Regions from separate parts of the Piscinibacter sp. HJYY11 genome, predicted to be linked through region 2. Evidence: riboswitches for the same ligand, from Rfam matches in the RefSeq annotation. Region 2 holds a riboswitch; the other holds the start of a gene.

Region 1 (14,248 bases), 400 kb from region 2:
CTGGAGGCGAGGCGGGCCTCGTCCTGCACAATCTCGCGCCACCTACCAGGACCGACAAGGACCGAGCGCATGACCCCCGAAGAACGCCGCGCCCTGCGCGCCAAGCTCATCGCCGCCCGCCAGGCCTTGCCTGACCGCCTGGAGCGCGCCGTGCAACTGCAGCAGGTGCTGCGGGCCTGGCTCGTGAGCCGCAAGGAATCGACCATCGGCGCCTACTGGCCGATCAAGGGCGAGTTCGACCCGCTGCCGGCGCTCTTCCGCTGGAGCGAGGGCGGCCCCGAAGGCTCGCCGCGCCGCATCGGCCTGCCGGTGACCGACAAGCTCACCGGCGAGCTGCGTTTCCACGTGTGGTACCCGGGCTGCGAGATGGAACTCGACGCCCACGACATCCCCAAGCCCAAGGGCACCGACCAGTTCAAGCCCGGCCTCCTGGTGCTGCCCTGCGTGGGCTACGGGCCGGGCGGCGTGCGGCTCGGCTACGGCGGCGGCTTCTACGACCGCACCATCGAAAGCCTGAACCCGCGGCCGCTCACCATCGGCGTGGGCTATGCGCATGGGTTCCTGCCGATGCTGCGCGCGGAGCCCGACGACCTCACGGTCGACGTGATGCTGACCGAGGAAGGCGTGATGTGGCAGCGCCCCGGCACCTGAACTGAAGGGCGGCGGCGCTCCACCACCGGCGGAACGCGGCGTGCTCCACTCCGACCGGAGGTGCCCATGGACATGCTGGTCAACATCGACGTGCCCGACCTGCCGCGCGCCGAAGCCTTCTATTGCAACGCGTTCGGCCTGCGGCCCGGCCGCCGCTTCGGCGGCGAGGTGGTGGAGCTGCTCGGCGGGCCGGTGCCGATCTACCTGCTGCAAAAGCCGGCGGGCAGCTCGCCCGTGCCCGGCGGCACGCAGGTGCGCAGCTACAGCCGGCATTGGTGCCCGGTGCACCTCGACATCGTAGTGCCCGACATCACCGTCGCGGTGCGGCAGGCACTGACGGCCGGAGCCATCCAGGAAAAGCCGGTGCAGCTGGCGAGCTGGGGCAAGCTCGCGATGTTCTCCGACCCGTACGGCAACGGGTTCTGCCTGATCGAATTCGTGGGCCGGGGCTACGACGAGATCGCCACGTGAAAATATTCCGGCCGGCGTGTCGATTTGGGGAGGGCCTGCCCGTCGTGTCATCAGAGCCACCCATTTTTCCAACCCGGCTCGCTCAACCCTCCAGGAGAACGACATGCGCGTGATGGTGATCGTGAAGGCCAGCCCCGAATCCGAAGCCGGCAAGATGCCCAGCACCGAGCTGATGGCCGCAATGGGCAACTACAACGAAGAGCTGGTGAAGGCCGGCATCATGAAAGGCGGCGACGGCCTGCACCCCAGTTCGCGCGGCAAGCGTGTCGCCTTCTCGGGCCAGAACCGCACGGTGATCGACGGCCCCTTCGCCGAGACCAAGGAGCTGATCGCCGGCTACTGGGTCTGGGAGGTGAAGGACATGGACGAGGCGGTCGCCTGGGTCAAGCGCTGCCCCAACCCGATGGAGAGTGACTCCGAGATCGAGATCCGCCCCTTCTTCGAGGCCGCCGATTTCGGCGAGGCCTTCACGCCCGAACTGCAGGCGCAGGAAGAGCGCCTGCGCCAGCAGCTGGGCGGCGAGACGCGGATCTGAGCCCAGGCCTCGGCCGTCTGGTCGATCGGCCACGTCAATCGGCCACTTGCACCACCACCTTGCCGAGGTGGTGCCCGTCGAGCAGGCCGACCAGGGCGGCGGGTGCGTTTTCCAGGCCGACGACACGCGCTTCGTGCAGCTTGACGCGGCCGCTTGAGACCCATTCGCGCATCTCGCGCTGGAAGGCGTCGAAACGCTCGCCGTAGTGGTCGAGGATAATGAAGCCCTGCATGCGCACACGCTTCTGCAGCACGGTGGCGAGCAGCTGCGCGCGGCGGTCGGGCGCGGTCGATGTGCCGTCGTCGTTGTAGTGCGCGATGAAGCCACAGACCGGGATGCGCGCGTTCAGGTTGAGCAGCGGCAGCACGGCGTCGAGCACCTCGCCGCCGACGTTTTCGAAATAGACGTCGATGCCGCCCGGGCAGGCCTCGGCCAGGTGTGCCGCGAGGCGCGGGTCGTGGCGGTCGAGGCAGGCGTCGAAGCCGAGCACCTCCACCGCATGGCGCACCTTCTCGGCACCGCCCGCGATGCCGACGACACGCGCGCCTTTCAGCTTGGCGATCTGGCCGACCATCGCGCCGACGGCGCCGGTGGCGGCCGCCACGACCACGGTCTCGCCGGGGTGTGGCTGGCCGATGTCGAGCAGGCCCACGTGGGCGGTGAAGCCCGGCATGCCCAGGCCGCCGAGGGCGTGTGAAGGCTGGGCGAGATCGTCGATCACTTGCAGGTCGCTGCCGTCGCTGAGGGCGTGGTCCTGCCAGCCGGCGTTGGCGAGCACGAGTTGCCCTTCAACGAACTGCGGGTGGCGCGAGGCCACGACGCGGCTCACCGTGCCGCCGACGAGGGGCGCGCCGATCTCGATCGGGGGCGCGTAGCCGGGGCCGACCTCGTCCATCAGGTTGCGCATGTACGGGTCGAGCGAGAGCCACAGCGTGCGCAGCAGCACCTGGCCTTCGGCAGGCGTGGGAACGGGCTGAGTTTCGAGTCGGAAGTCGCCCGGCTGCGGCCGGCCCTTGGGCCGGGATGCGAGCACGATGCGGCGGTTGAGGGTGGTCATCGTGTCTTCCTCAGATGCGCACCCGGCGAGGGCCGTGGCGCAGCGTGAGCAGCGTGCCAAGCGTGATCGCCGCGACCGCAAAACCGGGCGCACCGAGCGCGCCGACGTGGTCGACCAGCAGGCCCCCGCCAATCGCACCGCTGGCGATGGCGATCTGGAAGGCCGCGACGAGCAGGCCGCCGGCGCCTTCGGCCTGGTCGGGCGCGGCGCGCACGATCCAGGTCTGGAAGCCGACCGGGAAGGCGCCGAACGCGAAGCCCCACAGCGCCACCGCGATCGCCGTCACCGTGGCCGAGTGGCCGGCGATCAGCAGGCTGGCCGCCAGCACCACGATCAGCGCGCCACCGGCCACGATGGCGTGGCGCTCGCTGCGCCCGGCGAGGTAGCCGCCGGCGAAGTTGCCGAAGAAGCCGCCCACGCCATAACCAAGCAGGATGGCGGTGATCGCGCTCACGGGCAGGTGCGTCACCTGCTCCATCAGCGGGCGGATGTAGGTGAAGCCGGCGAAGTGGCCCGAGATCACGAGCACCACCGCGAGCAGCGCCACGCGCACGCTGGGGCGTGTGAGCAGCTCGCCGAGCACGCGCAGGCTCGGGTTGTCGCGTGGGGGCAGGGCGGGCATCGTGAAGAACTGCGCCAGGAGCGTGATCACGCTCACCGCGCCGGCGGCGACGAAGGCGCTGCGCCAGCCCCAGAGGTCGCCCATCCACGCGCCGATGGGCGCGGCACAGACGGTCGCGACCGACACGCCGGTGAGGATGACCGACATCGCGCGGGCGAAGAGCGGCTCGGGCACGAGCCGCATCGCGAGCGCCGCCGCCATCGACCAGAAGCCGCCGAGCGCCACGCCCAGCATCACGCGGGCGACGAGTAAGGTGGCGAGGCTGCTCGCGGTGGCCGCGATCAGGTTCGACAGCACCAGCAGCACGGTCAGCGCGAGCATCACGTGCTTGCGGTCGAAGCGGCGCGTGAGCAGCGGGATCGACGGAGCAGCGACCGCACCTACCAGTGCGGTGGCGGTGACCGCCTGGCCGGCGGCGCCGTCGCTCACCTGCAGGTCGGCGGCCATCGCGGTGAGCAGGCTGGCCGGCAGGAACTCGGCGGTGACGAGGCCGAAGACGCCCAGGCCCAAGGCGCCGATGGCGGGCCAGTGGGTGTCGGAAGGCGTGGCGGAAGCAGGGGAATCGCCGGCAATGGCGACGCAATCGGGGCAGGTGGCGGACATTGGCAAACGACAGTTGGGAAGACGAGCGGCCAGCTTAGGCGTAGCATTTCGGCGTTTCCATGCCAGAAATGCCGAAATGCTTGCTCATTCGTCCAGGCTTCCCGAGCCACAAGGTGTGCCCGACGCACTGACCGAGATCCTCTTGAACCTGCGCCTCGAAGGCGTGGAGTACGGGCGCTGCGTGCTGCACGGTCCGTGGGCCATCAGCTTCCCGCCGCAAGGCTCGGCGCGCTTCCATTTCGTCGCCGGGGGCGGCTGCTGGCTGCGCACGCCGACCACCGACTGGCTGCAACTGAACCCGGGCGACGCGGTGCTGCTGCCGCGAGGCAGTGCCCATGTGCTCGCCAGTTCGCCCGAGGTGCCGCCGGTCGACATCGACACGATGAACCGGCGCAAGGTCGCCGACAACCTCTACCTCGTGCGCGACGAGCGTGAAGAGACAGCCGAGCCCGACGTGATGTTCTGCGGCGCGCTGCGCTTCAATCTCGACCCGCTGCACCCGCTCGTGGCGATGATGCCGCCCGTGATGCGCGCCGGTGAATTGGCCCAGCGTGACCCGGCTGTGCCCGCGCTTCTCGATGCGATGGAGCGCGAAGTGGCGATGGACCGCATCGGCGCCTGCGGCATCCTCGCGCGCCTGGCCGACGTGCTGGCCGCCAGCATCATCCGCGCGTGGGTCGAGTGCGCCTGCAGCGACGCCACCGGCTGGATCGCCGCGGTGCGCTGCCCGTCGATCGGCAAGGTGCTCGCCGCCGTGCATGCGCAGCCCGAGCGCGACTGGCCGGTGCATGAACTGGCGGCGCTGATGGGCGCGTCCCGCTCACGATTCGCCGAAGCCTTCACCACCACGGTCGGCGAAACGCCGGCGCGTTATGTGGCGAAGCTGAAGATGTTCCAGGCGCGGCGCTGGATCGCGCAGGAAGGCATGCGCGTGGCGACCGCGGCCGAGCGGCTGGGCTACGACTCCGAGGCCTCGTTCAGTCGCGCCTTCAAGCGCATCATCGGCCACCCGCCGAGCACGGCGCGGGCCGAGCACCGCGCGGCGCGCACGGCGCTGCTCACGCCGGGCTGATTCAGACCGCGTACAGCTCGGCGGCGCGGTCCTTCAGCTTCGCCGGCACGCTGCCCGCGAGGCCCACCGCGGCGCGGCTGGCCAGCATGCGCTGGAACACCCGCTGCACCTGGGCAGCATCCACCGCCTTCAGCCGCGCGAGCCACTCGCCCGGCTCGCGCAGGCGGCCGAAGGTGAAGAGCTCCTGCGCCGCCACTTCCATGCGCTTGGCCGGCTGCTCCAGCGCGCGCAGGGCCCGCACGCTGATCTGGTTGCGCGCGCGCGTGAGGCCCTCCTCATCGATGTGCTCGGCGTGTTGCCGCAGCAGGCGCGCCACCTCGGTGATGAAGGCTTCGGCCTGCGCCGGCTCGGTCGCGCCGTCGATCACGAACTGGCTGGCGAGCGGGTACACGTCGGCCGAGCAGCCCACCTGGTAGGCCAGGCCGCGCCGCTCGCGGATCTCATCGAGCAGCGGCGAGCTCATGCCTTCGCCCAGCAGCGCGGCGGCGAGCACGTCGGCCAGGTGCGCGTCATCGGCGAGCGGCGGCGCAGCGAAGCCGAGCACGATCTGGCACTGCGCGCTGCCCGACAGGCGCCGTAGCTTCACGCCGCCGTGCCACTCGGGCGGCGGCACGGTGTTGGGCTCGCCGCGCGGCATGTCGCCGAAGGCGCGCTCGGTGGCCGCGATGAGCGCGGCCTCGTCCACCGGCCCAGCGGCGGCCACGACCACGTTGCAGGCGGTGTACTGCTGCTGCACGTAGGCCAGCAGGTCGTCGCGCGTGAAGCGCTTGATGTTGGCGCGGTTGCCGATCACCGGGCGGCCGGCGGGGTGCTGGTCGCCGTAGCTCGCCTTGTCGAAGAGGTCGAAGGCGATGGTCACCGGGTCTTCGTCGAACTCGGTGAACTCATGCTGGATCACCTGGCGCTCACGCTCCAGTTCGTCGGCGGGGAAGGTGCTGTGGCGCACGATGTCGGCGATCTGCGCCACGAAGGTCGGCAGGTCGTGCGGCAGGCCTTCGATGTGGAAGGCGGTGTGGTCCTTGTCGGTGTGGGCGTTGACCTCTGCGCCCAGGCGCTCGGCATCGAGGTTGATGCGCTGGCAGTCGCGCGTGGCCGTGCCCTTGAAGGCCATGTGCTCGACCACGTGACTGATGCCGTTCTGCGCGCGGGTCTCGTGCAGGCTGCCGGTGCGCACGAAGACGCTCAGGCTCGCCGTCTGGCGCCAGGGCATGGGGAGGGCGACGATGCGCAGGCCGTTGGGAAGGGTGTGCAGGCGGGGGGTGCTCAAGGTACGGTGCAGAACGACATCGAAAGGCGTAGTGTCCGCCACGCGACCGCGGCTGTCACAAACCCGCCCGCTCGAACGTCTATTGGAAAACTGCTCGAATGCCCTGCCCATGGACGCCCCTGAACCCACCCGCCTCGAAGACCCGACCCAGGCCTTTGCCCGCCTGAGACCGCGCCTGCAGGGCATCGCCTACCGCATGCTCGGCAGCGTGGCCGAGGCTGAAGAGGTGGTGCAGGACGCGTGGCTGCGCTGGCACGACGCGCAGGCCGACCCGCCCGACAACGGCGAGGCCTGGCTCGTCACCGTGACCACGCGGCTTGCGATCGACCGGCTGCGGGCGACCAGGGTGGCGCGCGAGCACTACACCGGCATGTGGTTGCCGGAACCGGTGCTGACCGAGTCGGCCGACAGCCCGCAGGACCTGCTGGAGCGTGCCGACGACCTCTCGGTCGCGTTCCTGATGCTCTTGGAGCGGCTCTCGCCAGAGGCGCGTGCGGCCTTCCTGCTGCGCGAGGTGTTCGACGTCGACTACCCCGAGGTCGCCCGCATGGTCGGCAAGGCCGAGCCGGCGTGCCGGCAACTCGTCAGCCGCGCGAAGAAGCAGCTCGCCGACGAGCGGCCGCGCTACCGCGTGACGCCCGACACGCACCATCGGCTGCTCAGCCAGTTCGCACAGGCGATGACGCAAGGCGACTTCGGCGCCCTGCGCGCCATGCTGAGCGAGGAGGCCGAGCTGATCGGCGATGGCGGCGGCAAGGTGCTCGCCTTCCCGAAGCCCCTGCAGGGCGGGCAGCGCATCGCCCAGCTCTTCTACGCGGCACACCGCAAGCTGCACGAGCGCCAGCGCGTGCAGCTTGTGCGGCTCAACGGCGAGTGGGGCCTGCTGCGCTTCATCGATGGCGCACTCGAATCGGCGCAGACCTTCGAGACCGATGGCGAGCGCATCCTGCGCATCCGCGTGCAGCGCAATCCCGACAAATTGGCCCGCATCGCCGCTGCTGTCACAGGTTGAAGGGCTCGCACGTCTTGTTGGGCATGGAAGCCGTTTCCATCAACCCACAGGAGTGAACGACATGACCCAGCGCATCAACTACATGCAGCAATCGCCCGAGCTCTTCAAGAAGTACCTCGAGTTCAGCACCGCGGCCAAGGGCGGCGCGATCGACGCGACGATCCAGCACCTGATCGAGATCCGCGCCTCGCAGATCAACGGCTGCGGCTTCTGCGTCGACATGCACGTCAAGCAGGCCACGATCCACGGCGAGCGCCCGCTACGCCTGCACCACCTCGCGATCTGGCGCGAGTCGACGCTCTTCTCGCCGCGCGAGCGGACGGCGCTGGCCTGGACCGAAGCACTCACCACGCTGGGTGCGCACGGTGTCGGCGATGACGTCTACGACAAGGTGCGCACGCAGCTGTCGGAGAAGGAGCTGTCGGACCTGAGCTTCCTCGTGATGGCGATCAACGGCTGGAACCGGCTCAACGTTGGCTTCCGCGGCGTGCCGGGCTCGCACGACAAGGCGTTCGGGCTCGACAAGGCCGGGCTGTCCTGAGGCGTTCGACTTCAGGCGTGCAGGCCGAGCCGGCGGCAGATCTCGAGCGGCGCCACCGACTGGTTCATCGTGTACAGGTGCAGCGCCGGCACACCGCCGGCGATCAGCTTCTCGCACAGCGCGGTGACCACGTCGAGGCCAAAGGCCTTGATGGAATCGACGTCGTCGCCATACGACTGCAGGCGCAGCCGGATCCAGCGCGGGATCTCGGCGCCGGAGTTGTCGGCGAAGCGGATGATGCCGGCGGAGTTGGTGATCGGCATGATGCCGGGCACGACCGGGATGTCGGCGCCAACCTTGCGGGCCTCGTCGACGAAGCGGAAGTAGGCGTCGGCGTTGAAGAAGAACTGCGTGATCGACGAGTTGGCGCCCGCGCGCACCTTGGCGAGGTAGGCGTTGAGGTCGTCCTGCGGCGAACGTGCCTGCGGGTGCATCTCGGGGTACGAGGCCACTTCGATGTGGAAGTGGTGGCCGGTCGCTTCGCGGATGAACGCGATCAGGTCGCTGGCATAACGGAACTCACCGAAGCCGCCGTAGCCGCTCGGCAGGTCGCCGCGCAGCGCGACGATGCGCTTGATGCCGGCGGCCTTGAACTGCTCGATCTTGGCCAGCACCGACTCGCGGTTGGCACCGATGCAGGTGAAGTGCGAGGCCGCGTCCACGCCCTCGGCGAGGATGGCCTGCACGGCCGCCAGCGTGCCGTCTTGCGTGGAGCCGCCGGCGCCGTAGGTCACCGAGCAGAACTCCGGCTTGAGCGCGTAGAGCTTCTGGCGCACGACGGCCAGCTTCTCGACGCCCTCGGGTGTCTTGGGAGGGAAGAATTCCAGGCTGATCGGAAGTCTCTTCATCGTCTGTCCTTGCTCAGGCGGGCTGCTTCGCCCACACGAAGAATTCGGTGTTGCCGTTGCCGCCCTGGATGGGGCTCTGGAAATACTGCTGCACCTTCAGGCCCTGCGCCTTGCAGGCCTGCCACAGGCGGTTCTCGACTTCGACGAAGTGCGCCGGGTCCTTCACAATGCCGCCCTTGCCGATCTGCGCCGGCTGCAGCTCGAACTGCGGCTTGACCAGCAGCAGCAGGTGGCCGCCCGGCTTCAGGTAGGTCACCATCGTCGGCAGCACGTGCGTGGAGGTGATGAACGACAGGTCGGCGGTCACGAAGTCGAAGCTGTGCTCGGCATGCGCTGCTGCAAAGGCACTGCCCGCGACATCGCGTGCATTGATGCCTTCGTAGCTCGTCACGCGGGCATCGCCCGCGAGCTTCGGGTGCAGTTGCCCGTGGCCCACGTCGAGGCCGACTACCTTCGCTGCACCGCTCTGCAGCAGCGCATCGGTGAAGCCACCGGTGCTCTGGCCGAGGTCGAGGCAGCTCATGCCGGTCACATCGATGCTGCAGTGTTTCAAGGCCCCTTCGAGCTTGAGCCCGCCGCGCGACACGAAGCGCAGCTCCGCGTCGTCGGTGATCTCCATCTCGCAGTCTTCGGGCACGTCGAGGCCCGCCTTGTTCACCACGGCCCAGCCCTTGGGGCCGAGCCAGCGCACGGCGTTGCGCTCGATCAACCGTTGCGCGGCCGACCGGGTGGGCACGAGGCCCCGTTGAAGGATCAACTGGTCGGCGCGCATCGGGATCAGTAGCGGTACGTGTCGGGCTTGTACGGGCCCTGCTTCGGCACGCCGATGTAGGCGGCCTGCTCGTCGGTCAGCTCGGTGAGCTGCGCGTTCAGCGTGGTGAGCTGCAGGCGGGCGACCTTCTCGTCGAGGTGCTTCGGCAGCACGTAGACCTTGCCGATGTCGTACGAGTCGGGGTGCGTGAAGAGCTCGATCTGCGCGATGGTCTGGTTGGCGAAGCTCGACGACATCACGTAGCTGGGGTGGCCCGTGCCGCAGCCGAGGTTCACCAGGCGGCCCTTGGCGAGCAGGATGATGCGCTTGCCGTCAGGGAAGATCACATGGTCCACCTGCGGCTTGATCTCTTCCCACTCGTACTTCTCGAGCGACGCGACCTGGATCTCGTTGTCGAAGTGGCCGATGTTGCACACGATGGCGTTGTTCTTCATCGCCTTCATGTGGTCGTGCGTGATGACGTCCTTGTTGCCGGTGGTGGTGACGAAGATGTCGGCCTTGTCGGCAGCCCAGTCCATCGTGACCACGCGGTAGCCTTCCATCGCGGCCTGCAGGGCGTTGATCGGGTCGATCTCGGTCACCCACACCTGCGCCGACAGCGAGCGCAGCGCCTGCGCCGAGCCCTTGCCCACGTCGCCGTAGCCGGCGACCACGGCGATCTTGCCGGCGATCATCACGTCGGTCGCGCGCTTGATGCCGTCGACCAGCGACTCGCGGCAGCCGTAGAGGTTGTCGAACTTGCTCTTGGTGACGCTGTCGTTGACGTTGATGGCGCGGAAGGGCAGCGTGCCCTTGGCACTCATTTCCTTCAGGCGGTGCACGCCGGTGGTGGTCTCTTCGGTCACGCCGATGATCTGGGCCGACTTGCGGGTGTACCAGCTCGGGTCTTCCTTCAGCTTGGCCTTGATCGAGGCGAAGAGGCAGGTCTCTTCTTCGCTCGTCGGGTTGGCGATGACCGACGGGTCCTTCTCGGCCTTCTTGCCGAGGATCATCAGCAAGGTGGCGTCACCGCCGTCGTCGAGGATCATGTTCGGGCCTTCGGTGGCCGAGCCCTTGGGGCCGAACTCGAAGATGCGGTGGGTGAAGTCCCAGTACTCGGCGAGCGTCTCGCCCTTGTGCGCGAACACCGGGGTGCCGGCGGCCACCAGCGCGGCGGCGGCGTGGTCTTGCGTCGAGAAGATGTTGCACGAGGCCCAGCGCACTTCGGCACCCAGCGCCTGCAGCGTCTCGACCAGCACGGCGGTCTGAATGGTCATGTGCAGCGAGCCGGTGACGCGCGCGCCCTTGAGCGGCTGGGTCTTGGCGTACTCGGCGCGGATGGCCATCAGGGCCGGCATCTCGCCTTCGGCGATCTTGATTTCCTTGCGGCCCCAGTCGGCAAGCGAGAGGTCGCGGATGGCGTGGTCGGTGGTGGGTTTGAGGACGGCTGCGTTCATGTGGGGCTCCATGTCGATCAAGGAACCCGCAGACGGCTGACGATGAGAGAGGGATCTGTCCACTCACCCACGAGGAACCATCGTGCGGGTGAGCGCGGTTGCAATTCGATTTCCGAGCCTGGGGCACGAGGTGGTGCCTTGCAACGCTCCTCGGAAAGTGGGGCGGATTGTAGTGCAGCGCTTTTCGCGGCGCCATGTCGTTTTTGGCAGTCGCGACTGTCACCCCAGAGACTGACGGGATTTTCCGGCGGGCGCACGATGAGGTAAACCGATCGGTGTACCTTCCGGTCGCATCACGAGGAGACGCCGATGTCGAAACTGCGCGGCCTGGGGCCCGCCCTGCCCATCCTCATCGGCGCTTCGCTGATGCTCAGCCTCAGCATGGGCCTGCGGCAGAGCCTGGGCATCTTCATGCCGCCGCTCACCAAGGACGTGGGCATCTCGGTCTCCGACTTCACCCTCGCGGTGGCGGTGCAGAACCTCGCCTGGGGCTTCCTGCAGCCGTGGGCCGGCGCGGTGGCGGTGCGGCTGGGCTACAAGCGGCTGATGCTCGCCGGCTCGCTGCTCTACATCGTGGGCCTGGTGCTGCTGGCCACGGCTCAGGGTTTCATCAGCGTGCTGCTCGGCGCGGGCGTGGCGATCGGTGCCTCGATGGCGTTGACCGGGCCGGCGTTCGCGATGGCGGTGGCCTCGCGGGCGGTGTCGGCGGCGGTGCGCAGCTCGGTGCTGGGCATCGTGTCGGCCGCCGGCTCGCTGGGCGCGCTGATGGCCGCGCCGCTCGGGCAGGCGCTCGCGCAGACCTCGGGCTGGCGTGTCGGGCTCTATGGCTTCATCGTGCTGTCGCTCGTCATCCTGCCGGCCGCCTGGTACGCGGGCAAGGCCGACGCGATGCCCGTGCCGCCCTCGCCGGGCGGCGATGACAAGAGCGCCGGCGACGTGGTGAAAGGGGCGCTGCGCCATGCGCCCTTCGTCGTGATGACCGCGGCGTATTTCGTCTGCGGCATGCAGCTCATCTTCCTCACCACGCACCTGCCCTCGTACCTGGCGCTGTGTGGCATGGACCCCATGCTCTCGGCCCAGGCGCTCGGCGTGATCGGAGGGTTCAACGTGCTGGGCAGCCTCTTCTTCGGCTGGGCCGGCGGGCGCTGGAACAAGCTCCTGCTGCTCGGTGGCATCTACGTGCTGCGCTCGATCGGCATCGCCTGGTACTTCGTCACCGCCCCCACGCCGGGCAGCACGCTGCTCTTCGCCGCCATCATGGGATTCCTGTGGCTGGGCGTCGGGCCGCTCGTGGCCGGCTCAATCAGCGAGACCTTCGGCGTGCGCTGGCAGGCCATGCTTGGCGGCGTGGCCTTCATGAGCCACCAGGTCGGCAGCTTCGTCGGCGCGTATGGCGGCGGGCTCATCTACGACGCACTCGGCTCGTACACGCTCGCGTGGCAGATCGGCGTGGGCGTGGGCCTGGTCGCGGGCCTCGTGCAGTGCGCCGCGGCGGTCGCGAAGCCGCCCGGTCCCCGCACGCCGGTGCCGGTGCCTGCATGAAGAGCGCCGTCTCCGCGGTGCCGATGAAGGACCGCATCCTCGAAGCTGCCGACGCGCTCTTCTATGGCCAGGGCATCCAGGCCGTGGGGGTGGATGCAGTGGCGGCCCAGGCCGGCATCAGCAAACGCACGCTCTACAAGCACTACCCGAGCAAGGACGAGCTGGTGGCGGCCTACCTCGCGCGCCGCACCGGCCAGGCGATTCCCTTCGAGGGCCCGCCGGTCGAGCAGATCCTCGGGCTCTTCGACGGCCTGGCGAAGTGGTTCGGCAGCAAGCGCTTTCGCGGCTGCGCCTTCGTCAACGCGGTGGCCGAGCTGAGCGGCGAGCGGCAGCACCCGGCGGTGGGCGTGGCGTCGGAGCACAAGGCGCGGCGGCTGGCGCACGTGCAGGCCTTGCTGCAGCAGCTGAAGGTCGAGGAGCCGGCGCTGCTGGCCGAACAGCTGATGGTGCTGTTCGAAGGGGCGGTGGCGGTGTCGATGGTGCGCGGCGGCGACCCGCAGGTGGCCGCGTCGGCACGCGAGGCGGCCTGCGTGCTGTTGCGCCATGCCGGCGTTGCCCTCGGCCGCGATGCGCGAGACTCGGCCCGATGAATCCCATTCCCTCCCGCCCCTGGCCCGAGCTGCCCATCGAACACGCGCGCTCGGTGCTGGGCGTCTTGACCGACATCGACGACACGCTCACCACCACCGGCGCGATCACCGGTGACGCACTGAAAGCCCTGCACGACCTGCAGGCGGCTGGCATCCCCGTCATCGCGATCACCGGCCGGCCGATGGGCTGGAGCGAGCCCTTCGCGCGCCAGTGGCCGATCGCCGCCATCGTGGCCGAGAACGGCTCGGTGGCACTCTTTCGCGAAGGTGGCGAGCTGCGCATCGAATACGCGCAGGACGCACACACCCGCGAGCACAACGCGCGCCGCCTGCGCGAGGTGGCGGCACGGGTGGTGCGCGAAGTGCCCGGTGCGACGCTCGCGCAAGACAGCGCCGGCCGCGCCACCGACATCGCCGTCGACCACAGCGAATTCGTGCAGCTCGACCAGGCCCGCATCGACCAGGTGGTGGCGGTGATGCGTGAAGAGGGCATGACGGCCACCGTCAGCTCGATCCACATCAACGGCTGGTTCGGCGACCACACCAAGCTCTCGGGCGCACGCTGGATCGTGCAGCGGCTCCTCAAGCGCGAGCTCGATGCCGAACACGAGCGCTGGGTCTACGTGGGCGACTCCACCAACGACCAGCTGATGTTCGGGCACTTCCCCCTGAGCGTGGGCGTGGCCAACCTCGTGCACTTCCGCGAGCAGTTGCACACCTGGCCGACCTACCTCACGGTGGGCGAACGCGGGCAGGGCTTCGCGCAGGTGGCGCAGGCGCTGCTGGCCGCGCGCTGAAGGCATGGGCAGCACACGACCCTTGCCACCACTTGCCATCGCCACCGCGCTGGCGCTCGGCGCCGCGGTGTCGCTCGGGCTCGCACGTTTCTCGTATGCGCTGCTGCTGCCGCCGATGCGGGCCGACCTCGCCTGGAGCTACCTCACCGCCGGGGCGATGAACACCGCCAATGCCGCCGGCTACCTGCTGGGTGCGCTGCTGATGCCGCGTGCGCTCGCGCACTGGGGAGCGCGGCCCCTGCTGATCGCCGGCAGCGTCTCGGCGGCGGGCCTGCTCGCGGCGCACGGCCTGGCGCGCGCCGACAACACGCTCTATGCGCTGCGACTGCTCACCGGCGTGGCGAGTGCCGCGACCTTCGTGTCAGGTGGCCTGCTTGCAGCGCGCCTCACCGGCGCACCCTCGGGCCTCGTGCTCGGCATCTACTACGGCGG
Region 2 (14,248 bases):
TTCACCGTGAGCCAGGTTCCGCGCAGGTAGTTGAGGTAGCCGGCCACCGACACTTCATTGGCCAGCTGCAGCTCGGGCGAGACCAGCCCCGCCGCGGCGGCGGCGCTGTTGGGTGGCGTGAAGCCGGGGCGGTAGAAGTTGAAGACCGAGGGCGAGCGCATGGCCGTCTGGCTGAGGCGGCTGGCCGGGTCATCGGTGTTGTCGATGCCGGTCCAGTTGCCGGTGGTCGAGCGGGCCTTGAACGCGCGCAGGAAATGCGACAGGCGCAGCAGCGGCTCGCGCACCTTGCCGTAGCTCGGGCTCGACAGGTCGGGGTTGCGCGCCTCGGGGTCGAGCAGGATGGCGCGCCACACCGCCTTCATGTCGCCGCGCACGCCGCGGCCGTTGTTGTTGAAGGCCGAGGCCACGCGGCCGACGTAGGCCGGGCTCGGGTTGCTGGTGACGATGCGCTGGATCAGGAGCTTGCCGACGAAGGGGCCGACGTTGGGGTGGTTGAAGATGGTGTCGAGCGCGAAGCGCAGGTCGGCGTCGGCATCGGCCGTGGTGCTGGCCGGGATCGTGCGGCCGAGGAAGCGTTTCTCGCTGGTCGAGTGGAAGGCGTTGTACGCCTGCATCGGCTGCCAGTCGCGGTCGGGGTGTGCATCGGCGCCGCCGAAGCGCCGGTTGGTGCGATCGGCAAGGTTGGGGCCGGCGTACCAGCTGAAGCCGGTGAAGACCTTGGCCAGGCCTTGGATGTCGGCGTGGGTGTAGGTCTCGGTCTCGGTGCCGCCGCGCAGCGTGCCGTCGTTGTTCAGCTCGTACAGGCCGATCGAGAACAGCTGCATGATCTCGCGCGCAAAGTTCTCGTCGGGCACCCGGCCGGTGGCGAGGTTCTCCTTCTGGTTGCGCATGTGGGTCAGGTAGATGCCCATCATCGGGTGCAGGCTCACGCGCTCCAGCAGGTCGCGGTAGTTGCCGAAGGCGTGTTCGGCCAGCATGTCGTAGTACGAGGTCACGCCGCGCGGGTTGTTGGCCAGCGTGCTGTCGGCGAACGAGATCACGAAGATCTGCGAGAGCGCAAACGCGGCGCGCTGGCGCAGCTGGTCGTCGCGCGACAGCGCCTGGGCCCAGTAGCTCTCGCGGAACTGCGCTGCGCTCGGGTCCTGCATCGCGGCGACGAGCTCGGCGTTGCGCCGGTCGTAGTGAGCGCGGTGCGGCAGGCGCGGCATGTTGAACTGCGCTTCGATCCAGGCGGCGAAGTTCGAGCGTGTCAACGCGCTGATCGAGGCCTCGGTGGGGCCGTAGGTGGCTTGCGTCAGGAAACGCGCTGCCTCGTTGCGCGTGGGCGCCGGGCCGGTGTTCGCGGGCAGTTGCTGCCCGCCTGCGTCGTCGTTCTCCTTGCCGGCGCCGCAGGCGACGACGAGTGCCGCCATCACCAGCGCCAGGCCGGTGCGCGTGCCCCGTTTCAGCCAGTCGCCTGCGCTCGGGCGCTTCTTCTCAAGATGAGTGCTGTCCACGATCCCCTCCGCGTGTCGTCATGTCTGACGCTTGCCGCGGATTGTTTGGGGCGATCACTCTCGAAAAGCGTGAATTGTTGGCAATCGATGTGCCACTTACCTCTCGCAACAGGGCAAATGGTGTCGATTCATGCACCCCGTGCGTGGGCTTGCATCGTTTGTAAGCGGATGCAAGCCCGGTCGTCTGGCGACAACAGCGGCTAGAGCAAGGGCGACAGCGCGCGCTCGGCCTGCTTCTCGTCGACCTGGTTGCGCTGGGCCCAGTCCTTCAACTGGTCGTCGCCGATCTTGCCGACGTTGAAGTAGGTCGCCTCGGGGTGCGCCATGTAGAAGCCGCTCACGCTCGCGGCGGGTGTCATCGCGAGGCTCTCGGTCAGGCCCATGCCGATGTCCTCGCACTGGAGCACGCGGAACATCTCGCGCTTGACGGTGTGGTCCGGGCAGGCGGGGTAGCCGGGGGCTGGGCGGATGCCGCGGTACTTCTCGGCGATCAACTCGTCGTTGCTGAGCGACTCGTCGGCCGCGTAGCCCCACAGCTCCTGGCGCACCCGCTGGTGCATGCGCTCGGCGAAGGCTTCGGCCAGGCGGTCGGCCAGGGCCTTGAGCATGATCGAGCTGTAGTCGTCGTGGTCGTCGAGGAACTGCTTCTCCTTCTTCTCGCAGCCGATGCCGGCGGTGACGGCGAAGAGGCCGATGTGGTCGGCCTTGCCCGAGCCCTTGGGGGCGATGAAGTCGGCGAGGCAGCGGTTCGGCCTTGCGACGCCGTCGATCACCGGGCGCTCGCTCTGCATGCGCAGGCCGTGCCAGGTCATCAGCACTTCGCGGCGCGACTCGTCGGTGTAGATCTCGATGTCGTCGTCGTTGACGGTGTTGGCCGGATACAGGCCGATCACGCCGTTGGCGGTGAGCCAGCGGCCCTTGATCAGCCGGTTGAGCATGCTCTGGCCGTCGCTGAACACACGGCGCGCCGATTCGCCGACGATCTCGTCCGTGAGGATGGCCGGGTAGGGGCCTGCCAGGTCCCAGGTCTGGAAGAAGGGCGCCCAGTCGATGCACTTGGCGAGCTCGGCCAGGTCGTAGTTCTTGAAGAGGCGCCGGCCGGTGAACCTGGGCGCCGGTGGGGTGTAGGCCGCCCAGTCGATCGGCGTCTTGTTGGCGCGTGCCTTCGCAAGCGTGACCAGCGGCGTGGCCTTCTTGTTGGCATGCTGGTGGCGCACCCGCTCGTAGTCGGCGTTGAGCTCGGCGATGTAGGCGCTGGCCTTCTCATCCGACAACAGGTCGCTGCACACGCTCACGCTGCGGCTCGCATCGGGCACGTAGACGACCGGGCCTTCGTAGTGCGGCGAGATCTTCACCGCGGTGTGCACGCGGCTGGTGGTGGCGCCGCCGATGAGCAGCGGGATCTTCTTCACGCGGAAGTAGTCGTCGCGCTGCATCTCGCCTGCCACGTGCTGCATCTCTTCCAGACTCGGCGTGATGAGGCCCGAGAGGCCGATGATGTCGGCGCCTTCCACCTTGGCGCGGGCGAGGATGTCCTGGCACGGGACCATCACGCCCATGTTGACCACCTCGAAGTTGTTGCACTGGAGCACGACGGTGACGATGTTCTTGCCGATGTCGTGCACGTCGCCTTTGACGGTGGCGATGACGATCTTGCCCTTGGCCTTGGCCTCGCCGCCGGCGTCGATCAGCGCCTGTTTCTCGGCCTCGATGTAGGGCAGCAGGTGCGCCACCGCCTGCTTCATCACACGCGCGCTCTTCACCACCTGCGGCAGGAACATCTTGCCTTGGCCGAAGAGGTCGCCGACGACGTTCATGCCGTCCATCAGCGGGCCTTCGATCACATGCAGCGGGCGGCCGCCCTCGGCCTTGATCAGCTGGTACACCTCTTCGGTGTCTTCGGTGATGAAGTCGTTGATGCCGTGCACCAGCGCATGCGAGAGGCGCTCGCGCACGGGCTTGGCACGCCAGGCGAATTTCGCGCTGTCGTCCTTGGCCGCGCCCTTGGCGGTCTCGGCGATTTCGACCAGGCGCTCGCCGGCATCCGGCCGGCGGTTCAGCACCACGTCTTCCACCCGCTCGCGCAGCGTGGGCTCGAGGTCGTCGTACACGCCCACCATGCCGGCGTTGACGATGCCCATGTCCATGCCCGCCTGGATCGCGTGGTACAGGAACACGGTGTGGATCGCTTCGCGCATCGGGTCGTTGCCGCGGAAGCTGAAGCTCACGTTCGACACCCCGCCGCTCACCTTCGCGCCCGGCAGGTTCTGCTTGATCCAGCGCGTGGCCTCGATGAAGTCGACCGCGTAGTTGTTGTGCTCCTCGATGCCGGTGGCGATCGCGAAGATGTTGGGGTCGAAGATGATGTCTTCCGGCGGGAAGCCGACCTCGTCGACGAGGATGCGGTAGGCCCGCTCGCAGATCTCGATCTTGCGCTCGAAGGTGTCGGCCTGCCCCTTCTCGTCGAAGGCCATCACGACCGCCGCGGCGCCGTAGCGCCGTACGAGCTTGGCCTGGCGTTTGAACTCGTCGACCCCTTCCTTCATCGAGATCGAGTTGACGATGCCCTTGCCCTGGATGCACTTGAGGCCGGCCTCGATCACCTCCCACTTCGAGCTGTCGACCATGATCGGCACGCGTGCGATCTCGGGCTCGGAGGCGATGAGGTTGAGGAAGCGCACCATCGATGCCTTGGCATCGAGCATCGCCTCGTCCATGTTGACGTCGATCACCTGGGCGCCGTTTTCCACCTGTTGGCGCGCGACGGCCAGGGCTTCCTCGAACTGCCCGTTGAGGATCATCCGTGCGAAGGCCTTGGACCCGGTGACGTTGGTGCGCTCGCCGATGTTGACGAAGAGCGTGCCCTCGCCGATGGTCACCGGTTCCAGGCCGGACAACTTCATGGGCGGGACGTGGGTGGGTTTGGCGGCGGCGGTCATGGCGTGGTTCGAAACGGGAACTGCGCATGCGCCAGGGTGCTCACCCGCGGCGCATGCGCTCGATCGGTGGATCCGGGGGCATGCAGGGGGTGAGCGTCGTTGCGAGCTTCCAAGCCTGGCGGCGCTGGCTTCTGGGGGAAGCCGGGCGCCGTCGCAACGCTCCTTGGAAGCCGCGGATTTTAGACGCCAGCCACCTTGTGCGATAGCCGCACGGCGAGACTTTCTGGGCACCCGGATCTCGTTACAACCCCGCGCAGCTTCCCTGCAACGCATGGGGTTACAGGCGCTCCAATCGTCGCTCGTCACCAAAATCGATTCCACCATGACGCCTTCCTGCTCGCCTCCTCGCCTGCTCCAGCTGCTGCTTGCAGCGCTTGCCACCGGCTCCCTCGCGGGGCTGCTCAGCGGCTGCGGCTCGCCGCCACCCAAGCCCGTGCCCGCGGTGGCCACCTCGGCGCCGGGCTCGGCTGCCGGCCCGGTCTACGGCAAGGGCACGACCGAGGGCAAGGGCTTCTCGCCGCAAATGGAAGCGGCCGAGCGCCAGCTGAGCAGCGCCTTGAGCGGCACCGGCGCCTCGGTTGCGCGGACGACCGACGAGCGCATCTGGATCACGCTGCCCGGCGACCTCACCTTCCAGCCCAACCGCTCGGCGCTGAAGCCGGGCGCCACGGCGGTGCTCGACAAGATCGTGCTGTCGCTGCGGGGCCTGCCCACCGCCGATCTGCGCATCGTCGGCCACACCGACGCCAAGGGCGCCGCCGCCGCCAACGATGCCCTGTCGCTCGACCGTGCGGCCAGCACCCGCGACTGGCTGGTGGCGCGCGGCATGTCGCCGGTGCGCATCGCGGTCGCCGGGCGCGGCTCGCGCGACCCGCTGGCCAGCAACGACGACGAGGCCGGGCGTGCGACCAACCGGCGCGTGGAGATCCTGGTCGGCGAAAAGCCGCGCAACAACACGGCCACTGCGAAGTAAGCCGGCTCTCACGCCTCAAGTTGGGCGCGGGCGGGTCGAAAACCCAAACAGGGTGCCCGGTTCGGGCATCCGGTTTTCCACGACCGCCATGCCCGTCATCCAACTGCCCCCCGAGATCCTGCGCACCGGCCACCCGGCGCCGGTGTCGGTGCGCGACGCCACCGGCCACCTGCTGCTGGCCAAGGGCGTGATGGTGGCGACCGAAGCGCAGCGCCAGCGCCTGGTGTCGCGCGCGCTCTACGTCGACGAACTCGAGGGCGACCTGCTCAAGCGGGCGCTGGCCGGCAAGCTCGATTCCATGCTGCGGCAGAACGCCAAGCTCGGCCACATGGCCCGCGCCGAAGTCGGCGAGGTGGTGATGGCCAGCAGCGGCACCGCGGCCGTGGCCGTCGACCCGGTCACCGCCTGGGCGAACCTGCAGATGCGCGGCCGCGCGCTGCTGCAAAGCCCTGCGCCGGCCGACTTCATCGCCAAGCTCGACAAGTACCAGGCCGAAGTGCTGGCGCTCACCGAGGCCGATGCCGACCTGGCCTTGCTGCTGCTGGTGCAGGCCACCTGCAGCGATGCCCACCACTACAGCGTGACCCACGGGTTGCTGGTGGCGGTGCTGTGCGAGCTGGCGGCACGCCAGATCCCTTCGTTCACGCCCGACATGCGCCACTCGCTGCGCTGTGCGGCGCTGACGATGAACATCGCGATGACCGCGCTGCAGGACCAGCTGGCCCTGCAGGAAGAGCCGCCGGCGCCGCAGCAGCGGGCCTTGATCGACAACCACGCCGAGCGTGCGGTGGCCTGCCTGAGCCAGGCGGGCGTCGGCGATGCGCTGTGGCTGGAGGCGGTGGAGCACCATCACGACACGACTCCCGGCCCCTTGGCCGGCCAGCGCCCGGGCCTGCAACTGGCCCGGCTGCTGCAGCGGGCCGACATCTTCTCGGCCCGCCTGAGCATGCGCCGCGCGCGCCCGGCGCTGGCCGCCTCGGCGGCGATCAAGGCCGCCTACCTCGACGAACACCAGCAGGCCGACGAGGCCGGCAAGGCCATCATCCAGGCGACCGGCATCTACCCGCCGGGCAGCTTCGTGCGCTTGTCGAGCGGTGAGCTCGCGGTGGTGTTGCGCCACGGCGCGCATGCGAAGGCGCCGAAGGTGGCCAGCATCGTGAGCAAGAGCGGCACGCCGCTCGTGGAGCCGACCGTGCGCGACACGCGGCTGCGCCCGCACGACGTGACGGGCGGCGTCGCGCCTCAGGAGGTGAAGGTGCGGCTCAACATGGAAAAGCTGCTGAGCCTGGCTTGATCAGGCGGCGACCAGCCCGCTGAACAGCGGGTCGTGCTTGGCCCGCGGCCGGTAGGCCGACACCTTCTTCGCGATCTCGGCAATGTGCGCCGGCGTCGTGCCGCAGCAGCCGCCCGCGATGTTGAGGAAGCCCGACTTCGCGAACTCTTCCAGCAGCCCGCCGGTGATGTCGGGTGTCTCGTCGAAGCCGGTGTCGCTCATCGGGTTGGGCAGGCCGGCGTTCGGGTAGCAGCTGATGTAGGTGTCGCCAGCCACCTTCGAGAGTTCCTCGATGTACGGCCGCATCAGCGCCGCACCGAGCGCGCAGTTGAGGCCCACCGCGATCGGCTTGGCGTGGCGCACGCTGTGCCAGAAGGCGGTGACGGTCTGGCCGGACAGGATGCGGCCCGAGGCGTCGGTCACCGTGCCCGAGATGATCACCGGCAGGCGCTCGCCGGTTTCTTCCATCAGCTCGTCCAGCGCAAACACGGCCGCCTTCGCATTGAGCGTGTCGAAGATGGTCTCGACGAGGAACAGGTCGACCCCACCCTCGAGCAGCGCACGCGCCTGCTCGAGATAGGCCTCGCGCAGCTCGTCGAAGGTGATGTTGCGGGCACCCGGGTCGTTCACGTCGGGGCTGATGCTCGCGGTGCGCGGCATCGGGCCCAGCGCGCCGGCCGCAAAGCGCGGCTTGTCGGGGGTGCTGTACTTGTCGCAGGCCTCGCGGGCCAGCTTGGCGGCGGCGAGGTTGAGCTCGCGCACCAGGTGGCCGAGCGCGAAGTCGTCTTGTGCCACGGTGGTGGCGCCGAAGGTGTTGGTCTCGATGATGTCGGCGCCCGCCGCGAGGTACTGCTCGTGGATCTCGCGGATCACCGCCGGCTGCGTGATCACCAGCAGGTCGGAATTGTTCTTCAGGTCCTTGTGGTGGTCCTTGAAGCGCTCGCCCCGCACCTGCTCCTCGGTGAGCTTGTAGCGCTGGATCATCGTGCCCATCGCGCCGTCGAGGATGGCGATGCGGTGCTTGAGGATCTCGGGCAGCGCCTGGGCGCGGGTGTAGGTTGCAGCGGCGTTCATGACGCCAATTGTAGAAACCGTGTCAAGACCCGGTTTCGTTCGCCGCTTCGGCTGGCTGGATGGACTGCGGCAACGTGTCGCCGAAGAGCGACGGCCGGAAGTCGAGCGCGCGCGGGCCTTCGTCGTTCATCGCCCACAGCACCAGCGCCTCGGGCGGCATGGGCTTGGCGAAGAGGTAGCCCTGCAGCTCGTTGCAGCCAAGCTGGCGCAGGATCTCCTGCTGCTGCTCGGTCTCGACGCCTTCGGCCACGACCTTGAGGCCGAGCGCCTGCGCGAGCTTGACCACGGCGTCGACGATGGCGCGCGCATCGGCGCTCGTCTCCAGGTCGAACACGAAGCTGCGGTCGATCTTGAGTTCTTCGGCGGCCAGCTGCCGCAGGTAGGACAGCGAGGAATAGCCGGTGCCGAAGTCGTCGATCGACAAATGCACGCCGATCGCCGACAGGCGCTCGATGACCTGCAGCGTCACACGCGTGTCGTCCATCGCGGCCGATTCGGTGATCTCGCAGGTGAGCAGCGAGGGGTCGATGTGGTGGCGCTCCAGCGCGTTGAGGATGCGCTCCACCAGGTCGGCCTGGCGCAGCTGGTGCACCGAGAGGTTGATCGCGACCCGCATGCGCAGGCCCTTGTCGCGCCAGGCGCGGATCTGCTGGCACACCTCTTCGATCAGCCAGTTGCCCAGTGCGTTGATGAGGCCGTAGCGCTCGGCCAGCGGGATGAAGATGTGTGGGCCGACCATGCCGCGCTGCGGGTGCTTCCAGCGCATCAGCGCCTCGGCGCCGGTGATCTGGCCGCTCGGCGCGTGGATCTTCGGCTGGTAGTGCAGCATCAGCTCGTGGTTGGCGATGGCGCGGCGCAGGTCCTGCAGCAGCTCCACCTGGTCGCGCGAGCCGGCCACCATGCGCTCTTCGAACATCGCATGGCTCGCGCCGCCGGTGCGCTTGGCATGCCGCATGGCGGCGGCGGCGTGGGCGATGAGGCGGGTCGAGGTGCCGTGCTCGGGATAGATCGCCACGCCCACGGTGCACGAGACGGAGATCTCGTGGTCGTCGATGCGGCAGGGGTCGTTCATGCTGGCGAGGATGCGGTCGACCATGTGCGCCGCGTCCTGCTGCGTGGGGTTGCCTTCCAGCAGCAGCACGAACTCGTCGCCGCCGGCGCGGGCGATCGCGTCGTTGGCGCTCGCCACCTTGCGCAGCCGCTGGGCCACTTCGCGCAGCACGGCGTCGCCGGTCGACTGGCCGAAGGATTCGTTGACGGCCTTCAGCCCGTCGACGTTGAGGAAGACCAGCGCCAGCCGGTGCCCCAGGCGGTCGGCGCGCACCGCGGCGACCTGCAGGGCTTCTTCCACCGCCGATCGGTTGGGCAACTCGGTCAGGCGGTCGGTCTGCGCGGCGCGCTTGACTTCATCGCGGGTGCGCTTGAGCAGCCGGCGAAAGCGCCCTTCGAGCACCGAGGTCATCAGCAACAGCGCGAGCAGGGCCGGCACGCCGAGGGCGGCGAGCGCCGCCACGGTGGCCGGCGTGGTGCGGCCCACGGCGAGCGACAGGGTGAGCAGCGGCACCGAGGCGGCGTGGAGCACGGCTGCGTTGCCGATGGCGATGGCGCCGCCCAGGCCCAGGGCCACGCCGACCTGCCACAACAGGCCGAGGTGCGGGCGGCGCCGACGCCGCTCCGCCACGATGGCAAGGGCCAGGCCGGCGCAGAGGCTCGCCAGCAGGGCGCCGCCGACGAGCAGCGGAATGTTCCAGTGCGGTGCCGGGCTCAGGCGCAGGGCCAGCAGGCCCAGCATCGGCACGCCGCAGGCGCCGACGCCCAGCGCCACGGCGGCGACCGTCACCCGGCCGAGCCCCAGGCGCGGGCGCGCACTCAGCTGCACGCCCACCACCGAGCTGACGAGCGCCAGCACCAGCGACGCGAAGACCCAGCTGCCGTGGTAGCCCATCGCGAAGGGCAGGGGCTCGTTGGCGACGGCAATGAAATGGGCGGCCCAGGTGCCACCGCCCAGTGCGATGGCAGAGGCCAGGCCGGCGCGCAGGGAGGTCGAGGCATGGCGCGACGACACGCCGCGCGCGAGATCGAGCGCGACGTAGGCGGCAAACATCGCCATCGCCGTGGAGGCAGCCCACAGCTCGGCGCGGAACCTCCACGTCAGAAAAGCCTCGTCCATCAGTTCCTCGGGAACATCGTTGTTCGAGGTTTATCGGCCGGCGGCGCCGAAAGCTTGATGCGAGGCGGCCTGGGCGGGGCGTGACGGATGTCTCGCTTCACCCCGGGCCGAGCCCCAACTCAGTGCAGGAAGCCGATTTCGCGGCGCCGCCGCACCTCGGGCTTGACCCGGTGCTCGGCCTCCAGCTGCGACAGGAACTCGTCGGGCGCAAACGCCACGCCCAGCACGTCGACCTGGCGCTTGACGGCCGCGAAGTCGCCGGGCGTGAGCGCATCGAGCTTGTGCAGGCGCTCGATCTGCTCGCGCGTGAGCGCCGCTTCGGCGCCGTCCAGCGCCTCGATCACGAACATGCGCTCGCGCTGCTCGGGCTTGAGCGGCAGGAAGCGGATCTTGAAGCTGAAGCGACGCAGTGCCGCCTCGTCCAGATCGTCGAAGAGGTTGGTGGTGCAGATGAAGACGCCGCCGAAGCGCTCCATGCCCTGCAGCATCTCGTTGACCTCGGTGACCTCGTAGTTGCGCTCGGCCATGCGCCGGCTGCGCAGGAAGCTGTCGGCCTCGTCGAGCAGCAGCACCGCGTTTTCCGACTCGGCCTCCTCGAACATGCGCGCCATGTTGGCCTCGGTCTCGCCGACGTACTTGCTGACGAGGTCGGAGGCCTGGCGCACGAGCAGCGGCCGCTGCAGCTCCTGGGCGATGTGCTCGGCGAGCGCGGTCTTGCCGGTGCCGGGCGCGCCGTGGAAGCACAGCGTGCCGTGGTTCTTGCGGCGCAGCGCTTCCACGATGCGCGGCAGCTCGAAGCGCGACTCAGTGTGCACGAGGCCCAGGTCGTACTGCGTGACCACGCGGCGCGCCGGGCGCTGCTGGCCGTGGCTGCCGAGCGCCTTGTCGGCGTTGCCGAGCTGGCGCTCGATCAGCGTTTCCATCGTCGGGCCATGGGGTGCGTCAGCCGCGAGCTTGGCGAACTTGACCGCGGTGCGCACCTGCGCCGGCGTGAGCGCGCGGCGCTCGGCCAGGCGCCCGATGAAGTCCTTCGACACGTCGACACCATCGAGTGCCTTGGTCACCAGCGCTTCGCGCGCGCCGGGCGGGGGGCTCTTCAGCTCGAGGTGGTACTGGAAGCGGCGGCGGAAGGCCGGGTCGATCTGCTCGATGCGGTTGGTGACCCAGATCACCGGCACCGGGTTGGTCTCGAGGATCTGGTTGACCCAGGCCTTGCCGCTCACGCTGCCCGAGACGGCGCCGTCGCTGGTGTCGAGCCGCGCCATCAGCTGGGCGGCGTCGGTCGAGATGGGCGGGAACACGTCTTCCACCTCGTCGAAGAGCAGGGCGACCTGCGGGCTGCCCTTGAGGAAGACCTGGCTGATCTGCAGCGAGCGGTAGCGGTCGCGGCCCGAGAGCGAGTTGCCGTCGCGGTCGGCGTATTCCACTTCGTAGAGCTGCAGGCCGGCGGCCTGCGCGGCCACTTTTGCGAGCTCGGTCTTGCCGGTGCCGGGCGGGCCGTAGAGCAGCACGTTGACGCCCGCCTCCTTGCGCGCCACCGCATTGCGCAGGAGCGAGGTCAGCACCTGCTGGTCCTCGCCGACGAAATGGAAGTCGGTCGCGGTGAGCTCGCTCTTGGTGGCGGGGCGGGTGAAGACGGCCATCAGGTCCGACGGGCCTTCGTAGTGGCGCATCAGCACCGGCGGCAGCTGCTCGCTCACCTTCATCAGGTCGGCGAGGTCGGTGATGTTGTGCTCGGAGATGAGGTTCTCGACCATGCCGGTGCGCTCGAGCCGCGAGCCGGCGCGCAGCGCCTCGGCCACGTCCTGCTCGTTGACGCCGGCCACCGCGGCGATCGCGGCATAGGCCTCCTGCGCATTCGAGACCTTGAACTCGACCAGCAGGCCGCGCAGGTCGCGCTGGTAGCGGGCGAGCGTGCCATAAAGCAGCAGCGCGCGCTCGGCCGGGTTGAGCTGCAGCAGGCCGGCGAGCGCATCGATGTTCTTCTGGACGAGGGTCGACTCCTTCTTCAGGCTGCGGTCGAGCCAGTCGGCCGTCGCGCCCAGCACCGAGAGCAGGTCTTTCGGGGCGTCCTTGATGTATTCGTCGATGTAGAAGAAGAGCGTGCCCTCTTCGTAGGGGCCGTTCCACGCGCCGTGGCGCTGCATGAAGACGGCATCGGTGAGCGCCTCGTGGCCGTTCCAGTGTTCGTTGCCCTTGCAGCGCTTGTTGAGGAAGGCGCGCAGGCGCGCGAGCACGGTGGCGGGCCACACCAGGTGCTTGCCGGTGAGCGCGAGCAGCCCGTTCCAGTCGCGGCGCACGTTGAAGCGGCCGGCATGGCGCACCGTCAGCGTGAGCACGAACTGGGAGCACATGCGGTCCAGCACCGGCGCCTCTTTCAGGCCGGGTGACAACACCATCCGTGCGTCAGGGTGACTGGACGTCGCCATCGACGGAACTCCCGCGGGAAAAGAAAGACTGCGGGGCCATCTTGGCGCAGCGTGCGCCAGGATGGCAAGTCCTTTTCAACCCAGGGATTCGTCGGGGCGCGGAGTGCGTCTCGCTCAGTGCATGACCACGGGATGCTGCATCAGCGAGGTGTAGCGCGAGATGTAGTCGTCGATCTCTTCTTCCGAAGGCTCGCCGTCTTCGATCAGGGCCTCGACGCCGAGCTTGAAAGTCTCGGCCATCGCCCCCTCGATGAAGATCTCCTTGCGTGCGAACTTGTCCACGATCTCGTAGCCGCCGCGCGTGAGGGCGCTGTCGAGGCGCGTGGCGTCGGCGTTGAGCCCGTCGAACTGGAGCACGGCGAAGCTGTCGGAGTTGTAGAGCATCTGCATGGCGTTTTCTCCTTCACCCCACCTCGGGGTGAAGCGTGCCGTTTCAAGCCATGCCGGGATACAGGGCCCTCAGGTCGGCGGGTGTGAGGATTGGAGCCTCAGATCCCAGTGAGAGTTCTCTGTAGTTTGTTTCGCGCGCACCGGCAGGTAATGCAGGCTCGGGGCGAGCCACACCTCCACACGGGTGTCATGGGGTTTGCGCGGCTCGCGCAGCAGCTTCACCGTTTTCACGGCACCGTCGGGTGTGCTCACTTCCTCGGTGCCGGTGACCTGGAAGGCCCACACATCGGAGTCACCGCGCGCGCCCACCACGTGCAGCACCACGCGCGAGCCGGTGGCCACGCGCTTGGGTTCGGCCAGCGCGATCGCGGCGAGCTGCAGCATCCAGCTCAGCCGGTCCTGGCTGCCCTGCAGCAGCGGGAACTCGGCCGGGTTGCCTGAAAACGTGATCTTGCCGGCCTGGCGCTGGAAGTTGGCCGCCTGCTCGCCGCGGCCGCGGCGCTGGTCGGTGTAGCGCGTGGGGGCGAGGCCGGCGTTGTCGATGCTGCCCTGGCTTGCCAGCGTGATGATCTTCATGCCCACCACGCGTCCTTCGAGTCGCGCTTCGTAGTTCGTGCCTTGGGGGCGCCACACGAGCTCGCCGTTGCCCGTCCAGCGGCCGTAGGTGAGCTCGTAGCTGAGCGTCATCGCGGGCGGCAGCTTCGTGCGGTAGACGGGCACGTCGTTCTGCGTGATGTCGGCGATGGGCGTGAGCTCCAGGCTGGCCGTGTCGGCCGGCAGGGCGGCGGCGACCACCACCGCATCGGTGTTCACCACCACCGGCTCGCGGGCGCTGGGCTCCGGCTCGGCGGCCGGGCGCGGGGCCGGTGGTGCCGGCGGGCGCAGCGGGGGCGCGGGCTTCGCCACCACGAGGGGCAGCGGGGTGACGGCCTCGACCTGCACGACGGGCGGGGTCAGCGTGCGCACCTGCATCGGTGGTCTCGCGGTGGCAGGCTCGTGGGTGCCCCAGCCCACGATGCGGTCCCAGGCCAGCCAGTGCAGCAGCCCCACGCCGAGCGCGAGTGCGAGCAGGGTGGGCGCCAGTCGACGGGCTTGGATCGGCAAGGCTTGGGGCATGCGATGAGAATACGAGGCGAATCCGGCGGAGTCCGGGCAATCCTAGCCAAACGACACAACCCATGAAACTTGCAAGCTACAAAGACGGTTCGCGCGACGGGCAATTGGTGGTGGTCTCGCGCGACCTTTCGATGGCGCACTACGCCAACGGCATCGCCAGCCGGCTGCAGCAGGTGCTCGACGACTGGGGCTTTCTCTCGCCGCAGCTGGAAGACCTGTACGTCTCGCTCAACCATGGCCGCGCGCGCCACGCCTTCCCCTTCGACCCGGCGATGTGCATGGCCCCGCTGCCGCGTGCCTATCAGTGGGCCGATGGCTCGGCCTTCATCAACCATGTGGAGCTGGTGCGCAAGGCGCGCAACGCCGAGATGCCCGAGAGCTTCTACAC

The links. Region 2 has a riboswitch for S-adenosylhomocysteine ahead of metH (methionine synthase). Riboswitches for the same ligand answer to the same signal wherever they lie in the genome.
Positions count from the first base shown of each region.
Region 1: it holds a riboswitch for S-adenosylhomocysteine, as region 2 does, so the genes downstream of both, ahcY (adenosylhomocysteinase) here and metH (methionine synthase) in region 2, are expected to answer to the same signal.

Region 1 is NZ_JAERQZ010000001.1:4,093,478-4,107,725, forward strand. It holds gene JI745_RS19190 (5-formyltetrahydrofolate cyclo-ligase) at 70-651, shown strand; gene JI745_RS19195 (VOC family protein) at 718-1,122, shown strand; gene JI745_RS19200 (YciI family protein) at 1,226-1,657, shown strand; gene JI745_RS19205 (NADP-dependent oxidoreductase) at 1,692-2,714, opposite strand; gene JI745_RS19210 (MFS transporter) at 2,725-3,939, opposite strand; gene JI745_RS19215 (AraC family transcriptional regulator) at 4,055-5,011, shown strand; gene JI745_RS19220 (pitrilysin family protein) at 5,013-6,278, opposite strand; gene JI745_RS19225 (RNA polymerase sigma-70 factor) at 6,388-7,290, shown strand; gene JI745_RS19230 (carboxymuconolactone decarboxylase family protein) at 7,352-7,831, shown strand; gene metF (methylenetetrahydrofolate reductase [NAD(P)H]) at 7,843-8,679, opposite strand; gene JI745_RS19240 (TlyA family RNA methyltransferase) at 8,693-9,451, opposite strand; gene ahcY (adenosylhomocysteinase) at 9,457-10,887, opposite strand; S-adenosyl-L-homocysteine riboswitch at 10,971-11,045, opposite strand; gene JI745_RS19250 (MFS transporter) at 11,197-12,429, shown strand; gene JI745_RS19255 (TetR/AcrR family transcriptional regulator) at 12,426-13,019, shown strand; gene JI745_RS19260 (HAD-IIB family hydrolase) at 13,016-13,816, shown strand; gene JI745_RS19265 (YbfB/YjiJ family MFS transporter) at 13,821-14,248, shown strand, end outside.
Region 2 is NZ_JAERQZ010000001.1:3,697,436-3,711,683, forward strand. It holds gene JI745_RS17190 (DUF1800 domain-containing protein) at 1-1,496, opposite strand, end outside; gene metH (methionine synthase) at 1,697-4,435, opposite strand; S-adenosyl-L-homocysteine riboswitch at 4,520-4,606, opposite strand; gene JI745_RS17200 (OmpA family protein) at 4,758-5,408, shown strand; gene JI745_RS17205 (HD-GYP domain-containing protein) at 5,497-6,702, shown strand; gene JI745_RS17210 (homocysteine S-methyltransferase family protein) at 6,703-7,755, opposite strand; gene JI745_RS17215 (bifunctional diguanylate cyclase/phosphodiesterase) at 7,778-9,925, opposite strand; gene JI745_RS17220 (ATP-binding protein) at 10,045-12,354, opposite strand; gene JI745_RS17225 (DUF3567 domain-containing protein) at 12,469-12,744, opposite strand; gene JI745_RS17230 (DUF3108 domain-containing protein) at 12,814-13,860, opposite strand; gene JI745_RS17235 (fumarylacetoacetate hydrolase family protein) at 13,923-14,248, shown strand, end outside.